Regions from separate parts of the Mesorhizobium sp. CA5 genome, predicted to be linked through region 2. Evidence: riboswitches for the same ligand, from Rfam matches in the RefSeq annotation. Region 2 holds a riboswitch; the other holds the start of a gene.
What was found. A riboswitch is a leader RNA that binds a small molecule or an ion and turns the genes downstream of it on or off. The one in region 2 is predicted to bind thiamine pyrophosphate.

Region 1: another riboswitch for thiamine pyrophosphate. It lies ahead of thiB (thiamine ABC transporter substrate binding subunit); the one in region 2 lies ahead of LB529_RS01840 (Ykof family thiamine-binding protein).

What each region holds. Positions count from the first base shown of each region.
Region 1 is NZ_JAIUHJ010000020.1:89,191-95,696, forward strand. Features, by position in the region: gene LB529_RS23300 (ABC-F family ATP-binding cassette domain-containing protein) at 1-714, opposite strand, end outside; gene LB529_RS23305 (thiamine diphosphokinase) at 716-1,360, opposite strand; TPP riboswitch at 1,496-1,601, shown strand; gene thiB (thiamine ABC transporter substrate binding subunit) at 1,647-2,657, shown strand; gene thiP (thiamine/thiamine pyrophosphate ABC transporter permease) at 2,887-4,512, shown strand; gene thiQ (thiamine ABC transporter ATP-binding protein) at 4,509-5,297, shown strand; gene LB529_RS23325 (M48 family metalloprotease) at 5,450-6,506, shown strand, end outside.
Region 2 is NZ_JAIUHJ010000001.1:326,086-332,591, reverse strand. Features, by position in the region: gene LB529_RS01865 (tetratricopeptide repeat protein) at 1-248, shown strand, start outside; gene LB529_RS01860 (hypothetical protein) at 272-1,042, shown strand; gene LB529_RS01855 (ABC transporter substrate-binding protein) at 1,099-2,112, opposite strand; gene LB529_RS01850 (ABC transporter ATP-binding protein) at 2,109-2,882, opposite strand; gene LB529_RS01845 (ABC transporter permease) at 2,879-3,673, opposite strand; gene LB529_RS01840 (Ykof family thiamine-binding protein) at 3,989-4,597, opposite strand; TPP riboswitch at 4,588-4,700, opposite strand; gene LB529_RS01835 (hypothetical protein) at 4,899-5,243, shown strand; gene LB529_RS01830 (dihydrofolate reductase family protein) at 5,913-6,299, opposite strand; gene LB529_RS01825 (DUF2934 domain-containing protein) at 6,404-6,506, opposite strand, start outside.

The DNA of each region.
Region 1 (6,506 bases), on a different contig from region 2:
GGTCACGCCATAGCGCAGCCAGTGCTCCTCGCGCACGATTTGCCGGCCGAGCTTGTGCTGATCGCGCTCTTCCTCCTCCAGCACCTGGTCGCGCCATTCCTCGAAATGCGCAAAGCCCTTGTCCAGCCGCCGCGTCTGGCCGCGGTCCAGCCAGACAGTGGCGCGCGTGACGCGCTCGAGAAAGCGGCGGTCATGCGAGATCAGGATCACCGCGGAGGAGGTACGGGCGAGCTCTTCTTCCAGCCATTCAATCACCGAAAGGTCGAGATGGTTGGTCGGCTCGTCGAGGAGCAGGATGTCGGGTTCCGGTGCCATGACGCGGGCAAGGGCGGCGCGGCGCGCCTCGCCGCCGGACAGGTCGTTCGGCCGCTCCTCGCCGGTCAGGCCAAGATGGTCCATCAGATAGGTGGCGCGATGCGGATCGTCGGCCGGGCCAAGGCCCGCCTCGACATAGGCGCGCACGTCGGCGAAGCCGTCCATGTCCGGCATCTGCGGCAGATAGCGGACCGTGGCCGAAGGCTGGCGGAACACCTCGCCATCCTGCGGCTCGATCATCCCGGCGGCGATCTTGAGCAGCGTCGACTTGCCCGAGCCGTTGCGTCCGACCAGCGCGATCTTCTCGCCGGCGGATGCGCTGAGCGCCGCGCCGTCGAGCAGCGGGGTGCCGCCGAAAGTCAGTTTAATGCCGTCGAGGTTGAGGAGTGGCGGCGCCATGTCAACTTTCTGGAAGAGGATAGGGGTGGGCCAGAAGCAGCGCCCGGCCGCGCTCCAGCGCGATGCCAAGCTGCCCTTTGACCTCATTTGATATAGTGAGCGAGGAACCGAACGCCACCTCGACCCGGTCGAGAGGCCATTTGGCGCCGGTGACCGTCAGGCCGGACAGGTCGGAAAAGCTGAGCACCGAAAACAAGGTGCCGTCGTCATAGTCGAAGCTGGCCTTGCCGCGCAGGATGGGAGCGCCTTCCTGCGCGCCACTGGTCAGCAGCACGGTCGTGCCAGCCTCGGCCAGCCGCACGGCCAGCGCCAGATGCAGGAAGGCATGGTCGGCGCGCTTGCCGCCAAAGGCGCCGGCCAACACGAGGCTGGTGGCGCCACGCTGAAGCGCTTCCGCTATGGCGAGCTCGCCATCGGTCATGTCCTTCTCGGCCGGAAAGACTTTTCGCGGCACGGCGGCGAGATCATCCGGCAGGTTCGCCGGCACCGAGTCGAAATCGCCGACCCAAAGTTCGGGGACAAGTCCAAGCATGCGGGCATGGCCGATGCCGGCATCGGCGGCGATGACGCGCGAGCCTTCGATCTGGCGTTCGAGCCGGGGCGTGCGGATAAGCTCGCCGCCAAGCAGGATGGTGAATGTGCCCATGGCCGTCGCCCTTACCAGCCCGTCGGGCGAAACGGAAGCGGGATGCCGTGCGCTTCGGTTGCGGGCCTGCGGGCGAACATTAGCTGACCGGCAAACTTCCGCTTGCGCGCCGCTTCGGCCGGGCCTATCTGTCGAAACGCTCTAACGGGGTGCCGGACGTGATCCGGCTGAGAGGCGATCAAGCCAACCCGCTGAACCTGATCCGGTTTGTACCGGCGGAGGGATTAGACGTTTCGGACCATCCGGCGCCTCAATTCCTTGTCACTCGAACGAAGGAGGCGCCGATATGCGCGCAATACTGTCCCATCTCATTCTCGCAACCGGGTTTGTTTCGCTTCTGGCGGGCGTCGCGCCTGCCGCTGCGAAGGACAAGCTCACCGTCTATACCTATGAAAGCTTTACCGCCGATTGGGGTCCCGGCCCGGCGGTGAAGAAGGAATTCGAGGCCGAATGCGGCTGCGATCTCGAATTCGTCTCGGTGGCCGACGGCGTGGCGCTCCTCAACCGCGTCAAGCTCGAAGGCGCCGGCACCAAGGCCGACATCGTGCTCGGCCTCGACACCAATCTCACCGCCGACGCCAAGTCGAGCGGTCTGTTCGCGCCGCATGGCGAAGTCTCCGCCATCGACGTCCCTGGAAGTTGGAGCGACGACACTTTCGTGCCTTTCGACTATGGCTATTTCGCCGTCGTCTATGACACGCAGAAGCTTAAAGTCCCGCCGAAGAGCCTGAAGGAGCTGATCGAAGGCGCCGGCACGGACAAGATCGTCATCCAGGACCCGCGCACCTCGACGCCCGGTCTCGGGCTGCTTTTGTGGGTGAAGTCAGTCTATGGCGACAAAGCGCCGGAGGCTTGGGCAAAGCTCAAGACCAAGGTCCTGACGGTGACGCCGGGCTGGAGCGAGGCCTATGGCCTGTTCACCAAGGGCGAGGCGCCGATGGTGCTGTCCTACACCACCTCGCCGGCCTACCATATGGTGGCCGAGAACACCGAGCGCTACCAGGCCGCCTCGTTCGAGGAAGGCGAATACCTGCAGATCGAGGTTGCCGGCATCACCATGACGGGCGCGAAGAACCCGCTGGCGCAAAAGTTCATCGCCTTCATGACCGGACCGAAATTCCAGGATGTCATTCCGGAAACCAACTGGATGTTCCCGGCCGGCAAGACCGACAAGCCGCTCAACCCGGCCTTCGACAAACTGGTCAAGCCGACCAAGACCTTGCTGTTCAGCCCGCAGGAGGTCGCCGCCAACCGCAAGGCGTGGGTGGATGAGTGGCTGGCGGTGATGAGCAAATAACTTTGGACAATTGATCGAAGGATGATCGTTCTACGGCGCCCCCCTCTGTCCTGCCGGACATCTCCCCCTCTAGGGGGGAGATCAGCTTTCATCGGCGATTTCGCTAACCGCCGACAGTGCAGGAAAAAGCGGGACGCCAAAGCTGCCAATCTCCCCCCAAGAGGGGGAGATGTCCGGCAGGACAGAGGGGGGCGCGAAGGAACGCGGCATGCGTTAACTCGAACCCTGTATGTGCAGCGTGCACTCCGCACGTGACTCCCGCGTCACCGCCGGCGTCGTCGCGCTGGCGGCCATCGCCCTCCTCATCGGCGGTGCCTTCGCCGGCCTCGCCGTCGAAGGCGCGCACGATCTCTCCGGCGCTGCTGCCGCCTTCGACAATTATCTCCTGCGCGTCGCCCGCTTCACGCTGTGGCAGGCGGCTCTGTCGACGCTGCTGTCGGTCGCGCCGGCGCTGCTCGTGGCGCGCGCTCTGTCGAGGCATCCGGCCTTTCCAGGTCGCGGCCTGATCCTGCAATCGTTCACCCTGCCGCTGGCCTTGCCGGCGATCGTCGTCGCGCTCGGCGTCTTGGCGCTCTACGGTCGCGCCGGATATTTTGCCGGCGCTTTCGCCCGGCTTGGCGCCGGAGAGTGGCCGGGGATCTACGGCCTCTCCGGCATCCTTGTCGCTCATGTCTTCTTCAACCTGCCCTTGGCGACGCGCCTGTTCCTCGAGGCGCTGGGCGCCGTTCCCGCCGACCAGTGGCGGCTGGCGAGCCAGCTCGGCATGGGTGCCTGGCCGGCCTTCCGGCTGATCGAATGGCCGGTGGTGCGCGCGGCCCTGCCGGGGATTGCCGGGCTGGTCTTCATGCTCTGCATCACCTCCTTCACCATCGTGCTGACGCTGGGCGGCGGTCCGGCCGCGACGACGCTGGAGGTCGCCATCTACCAGGCGCTGCGCTTCGATTTCGATCCCGCGCGCGCCGTGGTGCTGACGCTGCTGCAGATCGCGCTGACCTTCATCGTGGTCGTCGCTCTCACACGGCTCGGCGCCAACACGGTCGGCGACGCCAATCTGCCGGTCGCGCCGCGCCGCTACCTTTCAGCGGGCCGGATCGAAAGCGCGCTGAATGCCGCCCTCATCATGCTTGCCCTGCTGTTCGTCGCCGGACCGATGGCGGCGACGCTGCTTTCAGGCCTGGAGGCCGATCTCGGCCGGCTGGCAGGCGAGGAAGCGGTGCGCCGCGCCACCCTCACCAGCGCGGGCCTTGCCCTGCTTGCAGCGCTTCTCAGCGTGACGCTGTCACTGGCGCTGATCGCGGCACGGCGCGCGCTGGCCCTACGGCGCCGGGCAGGCGGGGCCATGGGCCTGCTCGAATATGCCGCCGACACCGGCGCCGGCTTCGTGCTCGTCGTGCCGCCGATCGTGCTCGGTGCCGGCTGGTTCCTGGCGCTGCGCCACGTCACCGATGTCTTTGCCATCGCGCCGGTCATGGTCGTCGCCGTCAACGCAGTGATGGCGATGCCCTTCGCCATCCGCGCTGTTCGCCCGGCCTATGACGCGGCGAGCGAGCGCCACGAGCGGCTTTGCCTTGCGCTCGGCATAACCGGCTGGAACCGGCTCAGCCTGATAGACTGGCCGTCGCTCAGGCGGCCCTTGGCCACCGGCTTCGCCTTCGCCATGGCGCTGTCGCTCGGCGATCTCGGCGTGATCGCGCTGTTCGGCAGCGATTCCGTGCAGACCTTGCCCTATCTGCTTTTGGCGCGCATGAGCAGCTACCGGACAGCCGACGCCGCGGGGCTTGCCTTGCTGCTCGGCCTCGTCTGCCTGATGCTGGTGGTCGCCGCGGACTGGCTGGGGCGGGAAGGAAAGTCATGACGACGACCATCGACGGCATCGCCGCGCAAAAGGGCCTCCCCGTCGCGCTGGATGGCGTTTCGTTCAGCTATGGCGAATCTTCCTTCCGCTTCGACGCCGAATTCGCAGCCAGCAGGATCACCGCCATCATGGGGCCGAGCGGCTCCGGCAAGTCGACGCTGCTCAATCTGATAGCCGGCTTCGAAGCGCCTGATGCGGGCAAGGTCCTGATCGGCGGCGTCGGTCTCGGAAACACGCCGCCTTCGGCGCGGCCGGTGTCGATGGTGTTCCAGGAAAACAATTTGTTTGCGCATCTTTCCGTCGAAGCCAATGTCGGGCTCGGCCGCTCGCCGTCGCTGAAACTCGGCGACGCCGATCGCGCCGACGTCGCCGAGGCGCTGGCGCGGGTTGGTCTTGCCGGTAAGGAAAAGCGGCTGCCGCGCGAGCTTTCCGGCGGCGAGCGGCAGCGCGTGGCGCTGGCGCGCGTGCTGCTGCGCGACCGGCCCGTTTTGCTGCTCGACGAACCTTTCGCGTCGCTCGGCCCGGCGCTGCGCGACGATATGCTGGACCTTGTGGCTGGGATCCATGCCGAGCGCGAAATGACGGTGTTGTTCGTCACGCATCAGCCGGAAGATGCGCGCCGCGTCGGGCAGGACGTGGCATTTCTCGACGAAGGCACGATCGCGGCAGCCGGGCCCGCCGAGGATTTCTTCGATCGGTCTGGACCGGACGCGTTCAGACGCTATATCGGCGATCGAGGCGGCACCGTTGCCGGATCACAACATGTTGCCCGGAAGCGGACATAATTTATGGCCAAACCGGCAATGGGCGATCCGGCGTTTGCTTGCCTTGTCCGGGGGAGTATGGCTAGGTCCGGCCATGCTGGTCCGGCTGGACCGTGATTTGCCGAAAGATTTGGAAGGAAGCCGACCTGTCGAGCGGCGCTGAGAAGGTGTGGATGAAGCCGCTGGCACGATTTCTCGCGCTGGCGAGCGTCGCCGTGCTGGCGAGCTGCCAGATGTTCACGCCGCCGGACGTGCAGGAGAGCGGCTTCCAACCTTCTGACAAGCCGATCACCGTCGACAATGTCGTGGCCAACGCCAAGCTCGCAGAGATGGCGAAGGCGCAGCACCCGCGCATCTTGGCCACCTATGGCGGCGAATATTCCGACCCAAAGCTCGAACGTATGGTGGCCAAGGTCGTCGGCAATCTGACGGTGGTGTCGGCCAACCCGACCCAGACCTATCGCATCACCATCCTCAATTCGCCCAACGTCAACGCCTTCGCGCTGCCGGGCGGCTATCTCTATGTGACCCGGGGCCTGCTGGCGCTGGCCAACGATTCCTCCGAGCTTGCCGCCGTCATCGCGCATGAGATGGGGCACGTCACCGCGAATCACGGCCTGCAGCGGCAGCAGCTCGAAGCCGAGGAGGGCCTGGCGACCAAGGTGGTTTCCGATGTGCTCGGCGACAGCCCGACCGCCAAGGCGGCACTGATCCGCGGCAAGCTCAGGCTCGCGCAATTCTCGCGCAACCAGGAACTGCAGGCCGATGCCATCGGCATCAAGTCGATCGGCGAGGCGGGCTATGATCCCTATGCCGCCGGCCGCTTCCTGCAGTCGATGTCGGCCTATACGGATTTCCGCTCGGTGAGCGGCGCCACCGACGCCAGCCTCGACTTTCTGGCGACGCACCCGAACACGCCGCAGCGTATCGAATTGGCGCAGCGGCTGGCGCGCAATTTCGGCCCGCCCGGCGTCGGCACGCGCGACCGCGACGCATTTCTGGCCGGCATAGACGGCCTGCTTTACGGCGACACGCCGGAAGAAGGCTATGTGCGCGGCCAGACCTTCATGCATCCCAATCTCGGCGTCTCGTTCACCGTGCCGGACGGTTTCGTCATCGACAATTCGGCGGCCGCCGTGACCGCGACCGGGCCGGGCGACATCGCCATCCGCTTCGACGGCGTGGCGATCGACAAGTCCGTCTCGCTCACCGATTACATCCGCAGCGGCT
Region 2 (6,506 bases):
CACTCAGCGATTTCGAGACGGTGCTTAGACTCGATGGCAACAATGTTTTCGGTTACTCGGGCCGCGGCACGATCCGCGCCCGCAAAGCGGACTATGACGGCGCGATCGCCGACCTCAACCAAGCGATCAAGTTAAGGCCAAATTTCGCTGCCGCGTACAAATCGCGAAGCGCGGTGTGGGAAGCCAAGGGCAATCGCAAGCGTGCGGAAGCCGACCGCAAGAAGGCGCTAAGTCTCGGGGCAGAGTGAGCAGGGTGTCGGAGCGCAGGCGGATGTCACCTTGGAAATGGTTGCAAGTTGCGGCGGTCGTCCCCGTCAGCATCGTTGGGGCTGAAGTGATGCCAACGATGTTCGGCGGCGGCAGACATCATCACCATCAATCAGTGGAGATGCCGCCCCAGCCGGTAACCACCGCCGACATCGATGCCGAAATCCAGAAGCAGGATCTCCAGATCTTCGAGGCTATCGCCCGCGAATTTCCGGACGACTACGACGCGATGTTGCGCAAGATCACTGCCGCGGCCCAGACCGGAAACCAAACAGAAGTGCGCAATGCCAGCAGGCAGGCGGTCGCCGATCTGAGGCACAGATACGCACCGCTCCTACCTTCGGCGCCGGACAGCAACGTCTCGGAAGCGCTTTCGGCGCAACTCGACATGCTCAATCATGTCATGGCGCGCGAAACGCCGACCACCTGCAACAATTACCTGCGCAACGGGCCGGACGCGATCAGCGCGCCCGGCCACGATTTCCGGGCTGACCTGGACAGGATCGGCGCCACCCTGTTCCGCGCCTTCGGCGCCGCCAAAAGAAGCGGCCTACCGGCGGCAGTGCCTAGCGATCAGGACTGGTCGCTGGTCGCCGACGTTTTCACGAAGATCGGCGGCACGCCGGCCGAGGTGGAGGCTATCTCGAACATCAACCAGGGCTTCCCGGGTCTGTGCCCGGCCATGGCGAAATTCTATGAGGCCGCCCTAGTAATGCATGGCGAACCCGGGTGGCACATTAAGACCGGGCTGCTTCTTGCCATCGTCGAGAATTAGGCACCGCACCGGATTTCCGGGCAGGTTCCGGCGCGACACTGCGTTCCTGCGTCCTCTCAGGCACTCAGAAACTCGTTGCTGAAAAATGCCCCGAGATCCGGCCTCTCGTTCATCGCCTTGCCATTGCCGTCGAGCAATATCCCCGAGGCGAACAGATACCCGCCCATCGCCTCCATCTTGGCCTTGTCCATCGTGCCGATGGCGCCGTCCGCGCTTTTCAGGAAGTGCCCGTCGTTCAGCGCCTTCAGCGAGGCTTGCACCAGCGCTGGGTTGGTCAGCGTATCCTTGTTCGCGGCGATCAGCAGCTCGCCCGCCTGCTGCGCATGATCGACGGCGAATGCGTAGCCGCGCCGCGTCGCCTGGACGAAGGCCGCGGCCGCCTGTCGGTTGGCGGCGAGGAAGGCGTTGCTGGAGACGATCAACGTGGTGTGCTCGTCCGACACGCCATAATCGGCATAGCGGAAGCTGCGCTGCTTGAGGCCTTTCAGTCCGGCCTCGACGCCTTCCCAGGTCGAGACTTCCAGCGTGAAATCGACCGCGCCGTTGGCCAATGCCTCATAAGCCGAGGTACCCAGCGTCACAGTGGAAAACTCACCTTTGCCGCCGTCATGGCGGATGATGGTCGAGATCAGCGCGTTCTCCCAGGCGCTGCCGAAGCCGCCATAGGTCAGGCCGTCGAGATTTTTCGGAGTCTTGATGGCGGCGCGGTCGGCGTTGAAGACGACGCGACCGGTCTCCGACTGGACGACGGCGTAGACGGCCTTCAAATCCGCGCCCGCGCTCTTTTGCGTGAACAGGCCGAGCGAGCCGGAAATGCCGAAATCGGCGACCTGGCTGGCCACCAGCGTGCCCGAGCCGGTGTCGCCATAGGGCAGGATTTCGACCTCGATGCCCGCATCGCGGTAAAAGCCCTTGTCGCGGGCGACGAACAGGCCGATGTGATTGGTGTTGACGGTCCAGTCAAGCGCGACGGTGATTTTTTGCGCGGCGGCCCGGGCACGTGCAGCAGTCCCGGCAAATGGCAGGCTGGCGGCCAGAAGCATCGCCTGGCGGCGGGTGAAGTCGGTCATCGGTTTTCTCCATCGGATGGTCGGGAAATCGGTTCGGCGGCGCCGAGCAAAATGTCGAGGATGCCGGCCTCGATCCCGGCGACCTCACGGGCAAACGCCGTGCTCTCGGTGCGCGGGCGCGGCAGCGGCACAGCCACCTCACGCACCACGCGCGCGGGCCGCGCCGACAGCACATAGATACGGTCGGACAGAAGCACCGCCTCGCGCACGTCATGGGTGATGAGCAGCGCCGTCCAGCGATGGTTTCGCCACATCGTCTCCAGCCAGCGCTGCATGGCCGCGCGGGTGAGCGCGTCGAGCGCGCCGAACGGCTCGTCGAGGAGCAGCATGTCGCGCTGCTGCACGACGGTGCGCAGCAATGCCGCGCGCTGGCGCATGCCGCCGGACAGCTCGGCCGGCCAGGCGCGCTCGAACCCGGCAAGGCCGAACTCGGCGAACAACGGGGCCACGCGCTCGCGCGCCGCGCGGCGCTTCATGCCCTGCACCTCGAGCCCCAGCGTCGCATTGTCGATGACGCGCCGCCACGGCATCAGCGCATCGCGCTGCGGCATGAAGGCGAAGCGGGCGCCATCGAGCGGCGCGCCGTCGAAGCGCATCTCGCCCTCGCCCCGGATCGCGCCGGTGAGTAACTGGAACAGTGTCGACTTGCCCGCGCCGGAGGGGCCGAGGATCGAGACGAACTCGCCCTCTTCGACATGCAGCGAAATGCCTGCCAGAACCTCGAGCGCGCCGAAGTTTTTTCGCATGTTGCGGAGCTCGAGCCGGGTCATGGCCGGCCCTCTCGGGAAGGCTTGTCGCCATAGCGCCCCGCCCTTTCGCTCTTTGCATTTTCCCAGGGCATGGCGAGACGCTGGGCGAGCACGGCGAGGCCGAACAGCGTGAGCGTGAGCGCCGAGCTGACCGCGACGGCGGCGAGCACCAGGTCGGGGCGGAAATTGTTCTTGGCGTTGAGCATATAGATGCCGAGCCCTTTGGCGGCACCCGCATATTCGGCGAAGATGGCGCCGACCACCGCATAGGTGATGGAGATGCGCAGTCCGGCGAAGAAATAGGGCAGCGCCGACGGCAACCGAGCGAGCCAGAAGATGCGCCGGCGCCCTGCTCCCATGGCGGCGAGCATCTGGCTGATTTCCTTGGCCGTGGCGGCATAGCCCTCGACCAATGCCACCATCATCGGAAAGAAGGTGACCAGCGCCACGAGCAGGATCTTCGGCAACAGCCCGAAGCCGAACCAAAGCACCACCAGCGGCGCGATCGCCACCAGCGGCAAGGTCTGGCTGGCGATCAGGAGCGGGAACAGCGCGCGGCGCAAGGGGGCAAAGAAGTCAACCAGCGCCGAGAGGATGAAGGCGGCAACGAGCGAGCATGCAAAGCCCGCCAGCGTGGCGCGGATGGTGGGAAGCGTGTTGTCGGCCAGCGCCGCCCGGTTCTCCCAGGCCTGCGCCAGCACGCGCGAGGGTGTAGGGAGCACGGTAGGGGCGATGCCGCCAAGGCGGGCGTAGAGCTCCCAAGCGACGAGAAGGAGAGCGAATGCGAGGGCAGCGGGGAAGATCTTGGCGATGGCGGACGCTACAGCTGATCTCCCCCCTTGAGGGGGAGATGGAGGGGGGCGCGAAGGAACGCCAGCTTTCGAAAGTTGTGCGAAAGCAATTGGCGAACGCCGCGCGCGCAACCAGTTGAGAGGCCGGCGGGACAGCACCCCCGTCTGCCCTGCCGGGCATCTCCCCCGCAAGGGGGGAGATTCGCCGTCACCTCTGCCTTCGCCAATCGCCGAAGGTTCCCCTCTCTCCTGCGAGATGGGACTGGGGGCATCTCCCCCACGCGATGGATCAAGCCAAACAGCCACGACATCTACCTCGATAGATCGAGCTTGCGCTCAAGCCGCGGTCGGGCTGTTCGCCGAAATGGTGATGTCGAGCGTCACGTGACCGGCGCCCGGCCCGAAGCGGCAGAAGGCTTCGTTCAGCGTGGCGAACACCGCGCCGGCGTCGCCGCGCAGCTTGGTGCAAAAATGCTTGGAGCGTTCGAAGACGCCCGACTGTTTCAGGAAATCGATGCAGCCATAGATCTCGTCCATGTGGTCGCCGGTGCCCATCACACAGAGCGAGAATTGCGCCGCCACCGGCTGGTTGGTCGAAAGCGTGGCCCCGACGGCGCGCAGCGCGGCGCGCTTGCGGTCGTCGAGCGGGATCGCCGGGCCGCCGATCTCCTCGGAGCGGCAGATCGGGTCATCCGGCTCGCCGGGGCAGCCGCGCGAGACGGCTGCCGACAGAACACAGTGCCTGCCGCTTTTGGCGGCCGCCACGAACAGGTCGCGCATGGCTGGGAACAGCACCTCGGGCGGCCCGACCAGCAGCGTCGAGATATCGTCGGTTTCGATCCTCAGCCTGTCGCGGTAAGGATCGAGCGCGCCAAGCGCGCCAAGGATCACGCCGACGAAATCGTCGGCCATGGGATAAAGGGAAATCTGTGCGCCGGAAAACATGGCCCGCCTCGCTCCGCTGGTATTATCCAGATCAGCTTTAGGGTCCGGAGGCTTGCCGCCACCATCTCAGCCCCGACCGTACGGAGCACCCCTGTGGATGGCGGGGTTAAAGCACTGTTTACGGTGCTGGGAAAGCGGTTTTTTGCGGTGTCAGTTGGGCCAGGCGCCCATCTCCCTATGGGAGATGCCGATGGTTATAACCGTTTTATCTAACCTATTTTGTCGTTCAAATTGTACGAATCTCGCTTGATTGCTTTTCGTACGTAAAGTACGATACTTCCCTTCCTTTGAGGGGATTTACTTGAACACCGCGAACCATGCCGCTTTTGCCGACCTCTCCCATCCGTTGTTGTCGCCTTTGCCGCTCGCCGAGCGCGAACGCCTTGCCGGCGCCTGGCGCGTGGCCAGCCAGGACATCGCCGACGACATCCGCTTCATCCGCCAATATCTGAAGGTGATCGCCGAAAAGGAGGAGCGGCTTTCGACCGGCGCGCTGGTGCATGGCCGCGCCTATGTCGAGGCCTGTGCCGCCTGGCTGCCGGAAACGGCGGCGCGGTATTTGCGCAACCTCAGGCTGATCAGCGAATGCGAAAGCGCGATGATCGCCGCGGGGGTCAGGTTTGCCCGATCGAGCGATGCGTGGTGAGCGTTCTGATCTCTTTCGTTAGAGAAGGGAAGGAACTCCAAGGCCGCCAGCGACGCGAACAATCATGTCGCTGCAACCCTTGGCTCTAAGCCTCGAAAAATGCATCGTTTCACACAATCGCCAATTGGTGGACGCGGGCGAGGGGCCGGGCGTTAATTCTGCGCAGGCGAAGGAGGGTAAAGCCGTATAGCAGGGAGGAATTCGTTTTGATGGACCAACAAATCGACATCGGCATACAGTCTGACGATCAGCCCTACGAAGTCACTTCATTCGCCCGCAAGCATGGCCTGACGGTCCCGGTTGCCGACGCGGTCCTTTTCGCCAAAGGTCCGTCGCCGTCACGCGCAGCTTGCGACATGGCAGCGCTTGCCTTCCTCTGCGCGGTCGCGCGATACGCCGGAAAACAAGGGACGCGATAGCCTCCTCTTATAGCTTAATTGCAACCCGCATGCCGCCGGCCTGGCTGCTGGCGGCAGCGATGCCGAGCGTGCCGGTCAGCCGGCCGCCATGGTCGAAGCCTTCGCTCAGAGGTCGTGACAGTTCAGCGGGGAGCGTAGATGCGAAGCATGGTGCCATTATCGTAAGCGGCCGTCACGAGGACATTTAGCCTGAGCGCGTCCGTCAAACCGCTGAATAGCGGTTTGCCACCGCCATAGGCGATCGGCCGAGTCAGGATGATATACTCATCAGCCCTGCCTTCGACAGCGCCTGAGCGAACACTGCGCCGCCCCATGCAATGATTTCGCCGCCGGGTTGCTTTTTCAATTTAGCGATTTCCTCGTGCAGGTCACCTTTAGTGGACTCTGGCCAAGTCGCCTCTTTCAGTGTTTTCGAAAACACGACCTTGGGGATGTCGTTCATCGGCGCGGCATAGGCATCCGCGGATTTTTGCCAGTACGGCCCCATTTCCTCGTAACTCACGCGGTCCATGATGTGTGCCAGCGCGACTGATGCGATCGAGCTTCCACCGCTTGAGCTCTGCCGTTCAGGAAAACCGCCCGTCGACATTCCTACCGGCCCTACGACATATCCGTCGACCGACATGGTCATGATCAAGACGGCTTTGCGTATGGTCGGTATAGCCTCCGGGCACAGTTCTCACACGGAGCGTCGCACCGTCACATGATCCGGTGGAAAGGGGTGCAGGCCTTGGCTGGCGGTCAGCCCTTGGTCTTCTTGGCGGGGGACTTTGCCTTGGCCGGGCCCTTGGCGGGCTTCTCCGCCTTGGCCGCTTTCGGCTTGTCGGCCTTGGCGGCGGCGGCC